One region of the Vibrio sp. JC009 genome, then DNA from elsewhere that is predicted to be linked to it. Evidence: predicted binding sites of a transcription regulator. Region 1 holds the regulator's gene; each other region holds the start of a gene.
The links. Region 1 encodes PurR, which represses purine synthesis genes. Its sites were predicted from a motif close to TNANGNAAACGTTTNCNTNA; they were not measured.
Positions count from the first base shown of each region.

Region 2: the regulator PurR is predicted to act here: its motif matches at 1,764-1,783, upstream of purE (5-(carboxyamino)imidazole ribonucleotide mutase).
Region 3: the regulator PurR is predicted to act here: its motif matches at 1,303-1,322, upstream of purT (formate-dependent phosphoribosylglycinamide formyltransferase).

Region 1 covers NZ_CP092106.1:1,994,671-1,997,951, reverse strand. Annotated here, with positions in the region: gene L3Q72_RS08895 (TVP38/TMEM64 family protein) at 1-147, opposite strand, end outside; gene L3Q72_RS08890 (TfoX/Sxy family DNA transformation protein) at 298-885, opposite strand; cyclic di-GMP riboswitch class I at 1,004-1,111, opposite strand; gene purR (HTH-type transcriptional repressor PurR) at 1,236-2,240, opposite strand; gene torD (molecular chaperone TorD) at 2,464-3,111, opposite strand.
Region 2 covers NZ_CP092106.1:3,272,574-3,275,854, reverse strand. Annotated here, with positions in the region: gene L3Q72_RS14685 (5-(carboxyamino)imidazole ribonucleotide synthase) at 78-1,205, opposite strand; gene purE (5-(carboxyamino)imidazole ribonucleotide mutase) at 1,211-1,696, opposite strand; gene L3Q72_RS14675 (L-threonylcarbamoyladenylate synthase) at 1,884-2,441, shown strand; gene aroE (shikimate dehydrogenase) at 2,517-3,281, shown strand, end outside.
Region 3 covers NZ_CP092106.1:1,492,351-1,495,631, reverse strand. Annotated here, with positions in the region: gene L3Q72_RS06850 (LrgB family protein) at 1-103, shown strand, start outside; gene cdd (cytidine deaminase) at 346-1,233, shown strand; gene purT (formate-dependent phosphoribosylglycinamide formyltransferase) at 1,378-2,556, shown strand; gene ihfA (integration host factor subunit alpha) at 2,614-2,910, opposite strand.

The DNA of each region.
Region 1 (3,281 bases):
AGCTGAAACTTTGTTGGCTTCAATATACTCCGCTAACAGCGCCTGTTGCTGTTTTGCATTTTCCAGAGTCAGGTGTTGACCAAACTGGGTGGCAAGGGTGATGATAACAAGCAGAAGCAGCAGGCCGATAATCAGTTTTTTATTCATAATATCTTCCAGATCATAATGGAGCATTATAGCTTTTTTAGGTCACATGGATATAAGGACAGGGGCGGAGCGGTTTTTATTTCATAAAAAAATAAAAACCGCTGTTTGGTGACAGCGGTTTTATGTTCAGTTAGCTGAGAAGTTGAAACACTAGTCCAGCTTACTCATCAACTCATCTCTGCGTTCTTTAGTAATCACAGACCAGTGCTTGCCTTTTAGTGCGCCTTCCAGCGCCCAAAGCAGTTCAAGGCTAACGGTTGAGTTTGTCTGTTTGATCGCTTTAAATGCGCCAACAGAGCCAGCTTGTCTTAGTTCGGCTACGGAATTAATCCCGGCCTTTTTTAGCATGCGTTCTGTGCCCAGACGCAGGTTTGGAAGGTCTTTCAGGCGGGTTGGTTTTTCCTCTGCCTGGTGTGCCTTTTCTTCCTTAGCGAGATTTAGGGCATGCTCAGCAATTTTCAGGATGTCGTTAGTGTCATCCCAAAAGTCCTGCGGAAGTGCGAAGTATTTTGTAACAACCGGGAATCCACGCTTCTTATAAACATAAGGCTTATAGCCAGCAGCTTTGAATTCTTCAATTGTAGAATCGTTTGAGCGAATATGAAGGGCATCATTTACGACAAGAGCAAACATCGTCTCATCAACAAAAATGCCAAATCCACCAAACATTGAACGTGATTTGACTTTACCAAAATGTTCGAAAAGTCTGAGTGAATCTTTTAATACTGGTTTATCCATGGTGCTTGTCTCGGGTTAAAAATTGCTTCAACCAATTTGTTTCCGAGAAAATTAGCAAATCTATGTGATCTGTTGTCAGAAAACGGTAAAACTCGCGTTTTCTGAATGCTAATTTGCTTTCGGCAACCCCGCTGCCTTTCTATTAAAATCAGTTGGTTAAACTAATTATAGGCTAAGGCCGGTGGCTTTGCGTCCCATTTTTTCAAATGGTTTGCCTTGGTCGTGACCTAATAAATATAGTAAAAAAATGAACAAAGATCACGCTATTTGATGGTTAACGTGATCTTTGTTCAAAAAAGATAGGTAATATTGGGTGAGATATTTAACAGAAACTCTTTTTATTTAACAACTCAGTTACGAACCAAAACACTCTTACGCGAGATTATTTCAGGGTGCATCTCAAAAATACGACGCTCATGCTCCTTGTTTTTGATTCTCTCCAGCAGAATTTCAAACGCGGTTTTACCTACACGGCGTTTTGGCTGGTGCACAGTCGTTAGCGGTGGAGAGTAGTAGGCTGCAAGGTCGATATTGTCATAACCGATCACAGAGATGTCTTCCGGAATGCGAATGCCTTTTTCCTGCAGGCGGCTCATCAGCCCTAGCGCCATAATATCGTTGAAACAGAAAACGGCTGTTGGTCTGTTTTCCATCGCCAGAATCTTATCAGCGGCTTCAACGGCAGTATCACACTCAAAGTTACCTTCAAGAATGTTCTTTTCGTTAAACTCAATATTAAACTCGTCAAGAGCGCGCTTATAACCCTGAATACGCTCAATGCAAAGCGTTCTGTCTCTGAAACCGCTCAGGCAGAAAATATTTTCGTGGCCCCGCTCTATCAGATATTTGGTCGCAAGGTAGCCACCCTCTTCTGAGTTATCGATAATCTTATCTGACAGTGATTCGCCATGGCCCCAGTCCATAATCACTTTAGGAATATCAGTCAGGCCTTCAATCATTTCCTGAAGCTCAGGAGTCAGGTCGCTACAGAGAACAAAAATGCCGTCAACGCGCTTTTCTGCCAGCATTCGGATGTAATCACGCTGTTTCTCGTAGATACCGCCGGTATTACACAGGATCAGCGTATAGCCCTGACGGTAGCAGTAGCTTTCAAAGCCATCGACAACTTCAGCAAGGAAAGGGTTAGTTGACTGAGTTACCAGCATGCCCACGGTACGGGTTGAGTTACACTTAAGGCTGCGTGCAACAGCACTTGGTGCGTAATTTAATTCTTTAACCGCTTCCATTACTTTTTGCTGGGTGGTTTCAGCAACAAAACGGGTTTTATTTATAACGTGGGATACAGTAGTGGTAGATACACCTGCCAGGCGTGCTACGTCTTTAATTGTGGCCATAAATTTGTCCTGTGTATGCTGCCAACATCAAATGGTTTGTGTTTATTATAGTATTATCAACAGTAGGTTGAGTTGTGATTAAAACACAAAAACCGCTATTAAAAGTGATAGCGGTTTGCAGCAAGATTCATATTTTATCGATTGCGGCCCCGATTTTAGACCTATTTGCTTCGGCAGACAACGCCCTAAACGGGCGTTTCTTCACAAATATACTTAATGGGTACTATTCACCGCCTAAGTATGTACAATCCAGTTTGCAGAAGTCCACAAGAAAGGCTGCGACGCTGGCATAAAAACCAAATTCATCAAACTTCTGGCACTTCTCGCTAAATTGAGGGAACCAGCTCAGCATATATTTTTCGATAAAGGCTTTTTGCTCAATAAGCGCGTCATTAATATGTTCCAGCTTTTCCAGCTCGTTGGAACGGATAATCATGTTGCCCAGGAAGTCTAATTCCAGAGCAATATGGTCAGCTGGCTCATTTAAGCCTTCCTGAATGGCGATGCCTTTTTTCTGCATCAGCTCGGCCATTTCCTGAGCGGGTTTATCGTTCAAAAGGCCAGAGTCACCGATATACAGTGAAGCATAAGGTAGTGCTCCGCCCTTATCTGATTTCAGGAACAGGTCACAAAAGTCAGCAGCAAGCTCTAGTTGTGCGTCTTCTCTGTCCTGCAGGCGGTTCAGTGCATCTGTCAGTCTGTCGACTGATGGTTTTAAGATCTCATTTTCACCAAGGCCGGATAAAAATGAACGTATTTCCGGTGTCTGATAAGCATCAAGCTCTTTTTGAGTTAGTTCTTTGGCAAAAAGGCTGGATAACCACCAATAAATTTCCGCTCTCTTTTCGTTAAACGCTTTTGTTTCTTCCATCACTGAATTCCTACCAAGTCTTATTAATATATTGATTATAAGTGTAAACAAAAAATATGAATAAAACTAACCACTAATATGAAAAAATGTGACACTTTATATTTAAAAATTAACGCAACTTCAGATACTTGCGTTGAGTCAATAAACAGTAATGTTTTTCACAGTTCCGG
Region 2 (3,281 bases), 1.3 Mb from region 1:
GCGAGTACGTCCATGTAGGCTTCAATTTTTCGTCCATGAAAAATAGACCTTAAACTAAAGCAACCTGATTCAATCAGTTAGAACTTGGCTACGCTTTCCTTTAGAGCCGGGTAAGCTTCTTCATCAAGAATTGCTGCTAACTTAGTTAGCTCCTGCTTGAGCTCTTTAACTGAAGCGGCTGACACGTTTATGTGTCCCATCTTTCTTCCCGGACGCTTTTCCTTTCCGTACCAGTGGATATGGCAGGATTTCTGGGAAAGCACTTCTTTTGGAAGCGTGTCTTCTCCAAGAATATTGACCATGGAAGTCGGGCGAATCAGTTCTGTGCCTCCCAGAGGCATCCCACATACTGCACGCAGATGATTTTCAAACTGACAAACTTCAGCGCCTTGCTGAGTCCAGTGACCGGAATTATGAACTCGTGGTGCGATTTCGTTGACCAGAAGCTTTCCCTGTACATCAAAGAATTCAAGTGCCAGAACACCGACATAATCCAGTTCATTTGCCACAGAGGTAAACATCGCTTTTGCCTGAGCCTGAAGCGCTTCGTCAATTATGGCTGTAGAGAGTGTGAGTACGCCGTTGGTGTGTACATTTTCTGCAAGCGGGTAAACGGCAACATCACCACCTTTACCACGCGCACCTACCAGAGAGACTTCTCTGTCGAATGGCACAAACTCTTCTGCCACAATCGCCTGATTTGGTGTTTCAGCGATGCATTGAGCCATTTCCGGCCAGATAGCTTCTGCCTGATCTGCCTGCTTTAAGCGCCACTGGCCTTTACCATCGTAACCGCCAAGTGTGCTTTTAAGAACCATAGGAATGCCTACGTGTTCAATGGCCGCTTTAAAGTCTTCTTCGTTGTTAATAACGAAATACTTGGCGTTAGAAACGTCGGCTTTATCCAGAAGCGCTTTTTCCAGCCTGCGGTCACCACCGGCTTTGATTGCTTCTGTACTTGGAAGGAACTTACCGCTCTTCTCACAGATATCCAGCACATCGTGAGGAATATGTTCAAACTCAGCGGTAATCACATCCGCCTGATCTATGGCGTTCTGCAGGCCATGACCAAGAACTTCAAGTGTCAGCGGATGCACAATATTCTCGCTTCGCACGTCGAAAGCGGATATCTGAATATTCAGCGGAGCACCGGCAAGAGCCATCATTCTTGCCAGCTGTCCAGCACCTAAAACCAATACCTGCATTGAAATTAGTCCTCAGCCGGGTTTGGGTTTGCCAGAACAGTGTCTGTTTGCTCAGTGCGGAAGGCTTCTACCTTCGCCATTACCTCTTCATCGTGTGTACCTATGATCTGTGCTGCAAGGATACCTGCATTGGCCGCACCTGCTTCACCGATAGCCAGCGTGCCCACTGCAATGCCTTTAGGCATCTGAACAATGGAAAGCAGTGAATCCATACCTTTCAGAGCTCGTGACTGAACAGGTACACCAAGAACAGGAAGGCTTGTGAAGGCTGCTGTCATACCCGGAAGGTGAGCTGCACCGCCGGCACCGGCGATAATCACCTTAATACCACGCTCTTTTGCACTGTTAGCATAGTCAGCCAGCAGTTGTGGAGTTCGGTGTGCAGAAACCACTTTGGTTTCGTATGGAACGCCAAATTGATCAAGCATATCTGCTGCCAGTTTCATTGTTGGCCAGTCTGACTTTGAACCCATGATAATTCCGACTTTCATCCCTAACTCCTGCAATTTTAATAAAGGTAAGTAGATAATTTGCGCGCATTATAAGGGGAAAATAGCGCAAGGAAAACGTTTGCGTCAGTTATTTTTACCTTATTTATATTTTGCAAACAATTAGGCTTAGGCAGTTTAAATGGGAATTAGTACACTATTCTTTATAGAAAACAGAGATGAGCTGACGATGAGTGATTTAAAACAGGCTGTTCAGGCATTGGTTGATGGCGAAGTGATTGCCTATCCGACAGAGGGCGTATTTGGCGTTGGATGTGACCCTGATAATAAAAGCGCGATCCAAAAACTGCTGGATATCAAGCAGCGCCCGATAGAAAAGGGGCTCATTCTGATTGCGGCAAACTATGAGCAGCTTATTCCCTATATTGATGAAAGCCAGCTTAGCGCTGAACAGCTGAAAGAAATTCATAGCACCTGGCCCGGTCCGGTAACCTGGGTGATGCCGGTGAGTAAAAAGGTGACTGACTTTGTATCCGGCCAGTTTGATTCTGTAGCAGTCAGGGTTACGGATCATCCGTTGGTCAGAGAGTTATGTCATGCCTTTGGTAAGCCTGTTACTTCTACCAGTGCAAACCTAACAGGGCAGCCTCCCTGCATGACTACGGAAGAAGTTGTCGATCAGTTAGGTGAGACGGGTGTTGTGATTCTTGATGGTAAAACCGGTGGCAGGGATAAACCCTCAGAAATCAGAGATGCAAGAAGCTCTAAGGTACTGCGTCAGGGGTAAAACAGAGTTGTTGCTAAATTTGTCTGAAGTGATAGGGTCTTAAGATGACCCTTTTTTAATTTTGTAGGCAAGGAAATGGCTAGCGCACCCGAACAGTACCTCGTATTTGGTAACCCTATCTCTCAAAGTAAATCTCCTTTTATTCATACGCTTTTTGCTCGTCAGACGATGCAGAATATGGTGTATGCAACGGCACAGCCGGAAGTTGATGCTTTTCAGGAATCAGCTAAAGCTTTTTTTGAGCAAGGCGGAAAGGGGTGCAATATCACGGTTCCATTTAAAGAGGATGCTTTTAAGTTCGCTGACCGCCTGACGGAAAGGGCACAGTTAGCAGGAGCGGTAAATACGCTCAAAAAGCTTGATGATGGAGAAATCATTGGTGATAACACTGATGGAGAAGGCCTGGTTCAGGACTTGCTGCAGTATCAGGTTCCGTTAAAAGGCGTGCGAATTCTGATTATCGGTGCAGGTGGTGCGGCAAGAGGGGTTATTAAGCCTCTGTTAGATAAAGAACCGGCAGAGCTGGTTATCACTAACCGTACTTTTGAAAAAGCTCAAACACTTGAAGAGATGTTTCAACCATATGGAAACGTAAAAGCGGTTCCTATGGAGTCGATCAATGAATCTTTCGATGTGATTATTAACTCTACTTCAGCAAGCTTACACAAACAGCTACCGGATATTTCGGCCGCAATATTCTGCGAAACAAGCGTGTCTTATGACATGATGTATGGTGCAGGTATCACTACTTTCAGCCAGTGGGCAATGGATAGTGGTGTTGCAAAGGCTTATGACGGGTTGGGAATGCTGGTAGGACAGGCTGCAGAAAGCTTTATGCTA
Region 3 (3,281 bases), 500 kb from region 1:
CGCGTTTAGCTCACTGGCTCTGGTTTTATGCGGAGTTATCACCTCATTCCTCGCTCCAAGCTTCTACTGCTTCGTAGAGTGGCTCGACGCACTTATTCATTAATCCCGTTCAGTTCCAGTAATAATACCAATCCCAGCAATTATTACTGGAACTGATACTAATTACCTAAATCAGTGTAAAACCCGACTGACTAATCAGTTTGAGGCCGGTTTAGCCCCAAAAGCGTGACATCACTCAATTAATGAAACATGAAATGGCATTACATTCCACATGGTGATCATCATCACAGTAACACAGCTATTTTGTTCTAAAATAAGCCTCGTAGATAACCGAAGGAATCTTTGATGAACGAAAGAATGAAAAAGGCACTTAGCCAGATGCCGTCAGATATCGAGCAATATTTGACCACGGCAATTAAATCAGACGATTTTGATGCAACCATTTCTCCTGAGCAGTTCTCAGATCTTATCCGGTTATCGGGGCTAAAAGATGACGAACTGCGCGTAGCACTTCTGCCACTGGCAGCTGCTTACGCCTACACACCGATTTCAGATTTTAACGTTGGCGCTATCGTTCGCGGACTCTCTGGCCGCCTTTATTTTGGTGCCAATATGGAGTTTGAAGGTGCTCAACTGGGACAAACCGTTCATGCTGAGCAGTGCGCCATCAGCCACGCCTGGATGAAAGGCGAGAAAGGCGTCAAAGACATCACCATCAACTACAGCCCGTGTGGTCACTGCCGTCAGTTTATGAATGAGCTAACCACCGCTGATGAAATGATGATTCAGCTTCCCAAGCGGGATGCCCGCACTCTTCAGGATTATCTGCCAGAGTCCTTCGGGCCGAAAGACCTTGGTGTGGAAGCAAGGCTGATGGATGGTAGCTCACTAGGCCATGTATCCCCGGAAAGCGACCCTTTACTGGTAAAAGCCATCGACGCACTGAACAAAAGCCACTCTCCGTATACAAAAAACAACAGTGGCATCTCACTGGAAATGACGGACGGCTCTGTTTATCAGGGTGCTTATGCTGAAAACGCCGCATTTAACCCAAGCCTGCCTCCGCTTCAGGTTGCGTTTATGCAAATTTTGATGGCAGGTAAAACTTTTGATCAAATCAGACAAGCTGCCCTTGCTGAAATGTCTGATGGCATGATCAGCCATCTGGCTTACACTCAGGCGGTACTGGAAACCATTAACCCTGATATTCAGGTAAGTTATATTTCCTTATAATTTCAAATGCCCCCTTGAAAGCCCCCGGCCTGGAAACGGTCCGGGGGCTTTTTTTATTTAACACTTTTTATCGGCAAACGATTGCGCAACCAGTAAATATAAGTATGATCCGCTAAAACTAACCGCAAACAAAGGAAATCAATAATGTTTGGGACGGCTACCCGTAAGAATGCAACTCGAGTATTGCTGCTTGGTTCAGGCGAGCTTGGTAAAGAGGTTGCTATTGAATGTCAGCGCCTTGGTCTGGAAGTTATCGCCTGTGACAAGTATGAAAATGCTCCGGCTATGCAGGTCGCTCATAAAAGCTATGTTATTGATATGCTCGACGGTGGAGCACTGAAAAAAATCGTTGAGACAGAAAAACCTGATTACATTGTCCCTGAAATTGAGGCCATTGCTACCGATACCCTGATCGAACTGGAAGAGAAAGGCGTAAATGTTGTACCAAGTGCAAAAGCGACCAAACTCACCATGAACCGTGAAGGGATCCGGCGTCTGGCAGCAGAAGAGCTCTCTATTGAAACTTCTCCTTACCGCTTTGCTGACAACTTTGAAGATTTTCAGAAAGCCGTGGCTGAAATCGGCACGCCTTGTGTTGTTAAACCAGTAATGAGCTCTTCCGGCAAAGGCCAGAGCGTTATTAAGTCTGAAGGTGATATTGAAACGGCATGGAACTATGCTCAGGAAGGCGGCAGAACTGGTGCCGGTCGCGTCATCGTTGAAGGCTTTGTTGATTTTGATTATGAAATCAGCCTGCTTACGGTTCGTGCTGTAGATGGCGTTCACTTCTGCCAGCCTATCGGCCACCGCCAGGAAGACGGCGACTACCGCGAATCATGGCAACCTCAGGAAATGTCTGAAAACGCACTTAAAGTTGCTGAGTATGTATCTGAGCAGGTGGTTAATGCTCTGGGTGGCTATGGGCTATTTGGCGTAGAACTGTTTATTAAGGGTGATAAAGTCATCTTTAACGAGGTTTCCCCTCGCCCGCACGATACCGGCATGGTCACTATGATGTCCCAGGAACTTTCTGAGTTTGCCCTGCATGTGCGTGCATTTACCGGCCTTCCGGTTAACAGGATCGTAAACTATGGCCCGTCAGCATCGGCTGTCATTCTGGGAGAAGGCACTTCAGAAAATATCCGCTTTGATGCGCTGGATGAGGTTTTGGCAACAGCAAAAACCCAGCTACGCCTGTTTGGCAAGCCGGATATCGATGGGAAAAGACGTCTTGGTGTTGTTCTGACCAGGCGCAAGAACACAGAAAGGGCCATTGATGTTGCCGTAGAAGCGGCATCAAAAATCAAGATCTCTTACGACTAAGGATCTCAGGATAAACGAAGACCACGCTTTAGGGCGTGGTCTGTTTGAACAGGCTGCTTACTTTTCGATTTTGATGTTCTCGACCCGGGCCTTCAACTTCTGCCCCGGACGGAATGTCACAACGCGTCGAGCGGTAATTGGAATGTCTTCACCAGTTTTTGGGTTTCGACCTGGTCGTTCACTTTTGTCTCTCAGATCAAAATTACCAAACCCTGACAGTTTTACCTGTTCGCCACTTTCCAGAGCCTTTCGAACTTCCTCGAAGAACACCTCAACCGTTTCCTTGGCATCCCTTTTACTAAATCCAAGTTTTTCGAATAGGTTCTCAGCCAAATCGGCTTTTGTGAGCGCCATAAAAACTTCCCTCAAAGCTGTGTTAATCATTGCTACTACGCGTAGCGCCATCGGTATTGCTGAGCCGATATTAACAAGTGCTTATCGGCTTATTCATAGGAAGTTTATGCCAACCTCATGATTTTCGCCAATTTTTTTCAGAAAATATTAGACTAAATAATGAGAACCAGAGCTTTATTTGATGATTTTCTCAGATTAGGATACTGACAATATTGTAATTACATTGCTAATTACATGATATCTAACTGCATTCACACAATGAATGGAATATTATTCTGAATTTAGGCTGTCTAATCAGTTTTTTAGTTTTATTTAATCATTTCATGATCATGCATTCAATTTCTCAATTATTTGAGCACTTTTTCAGCACC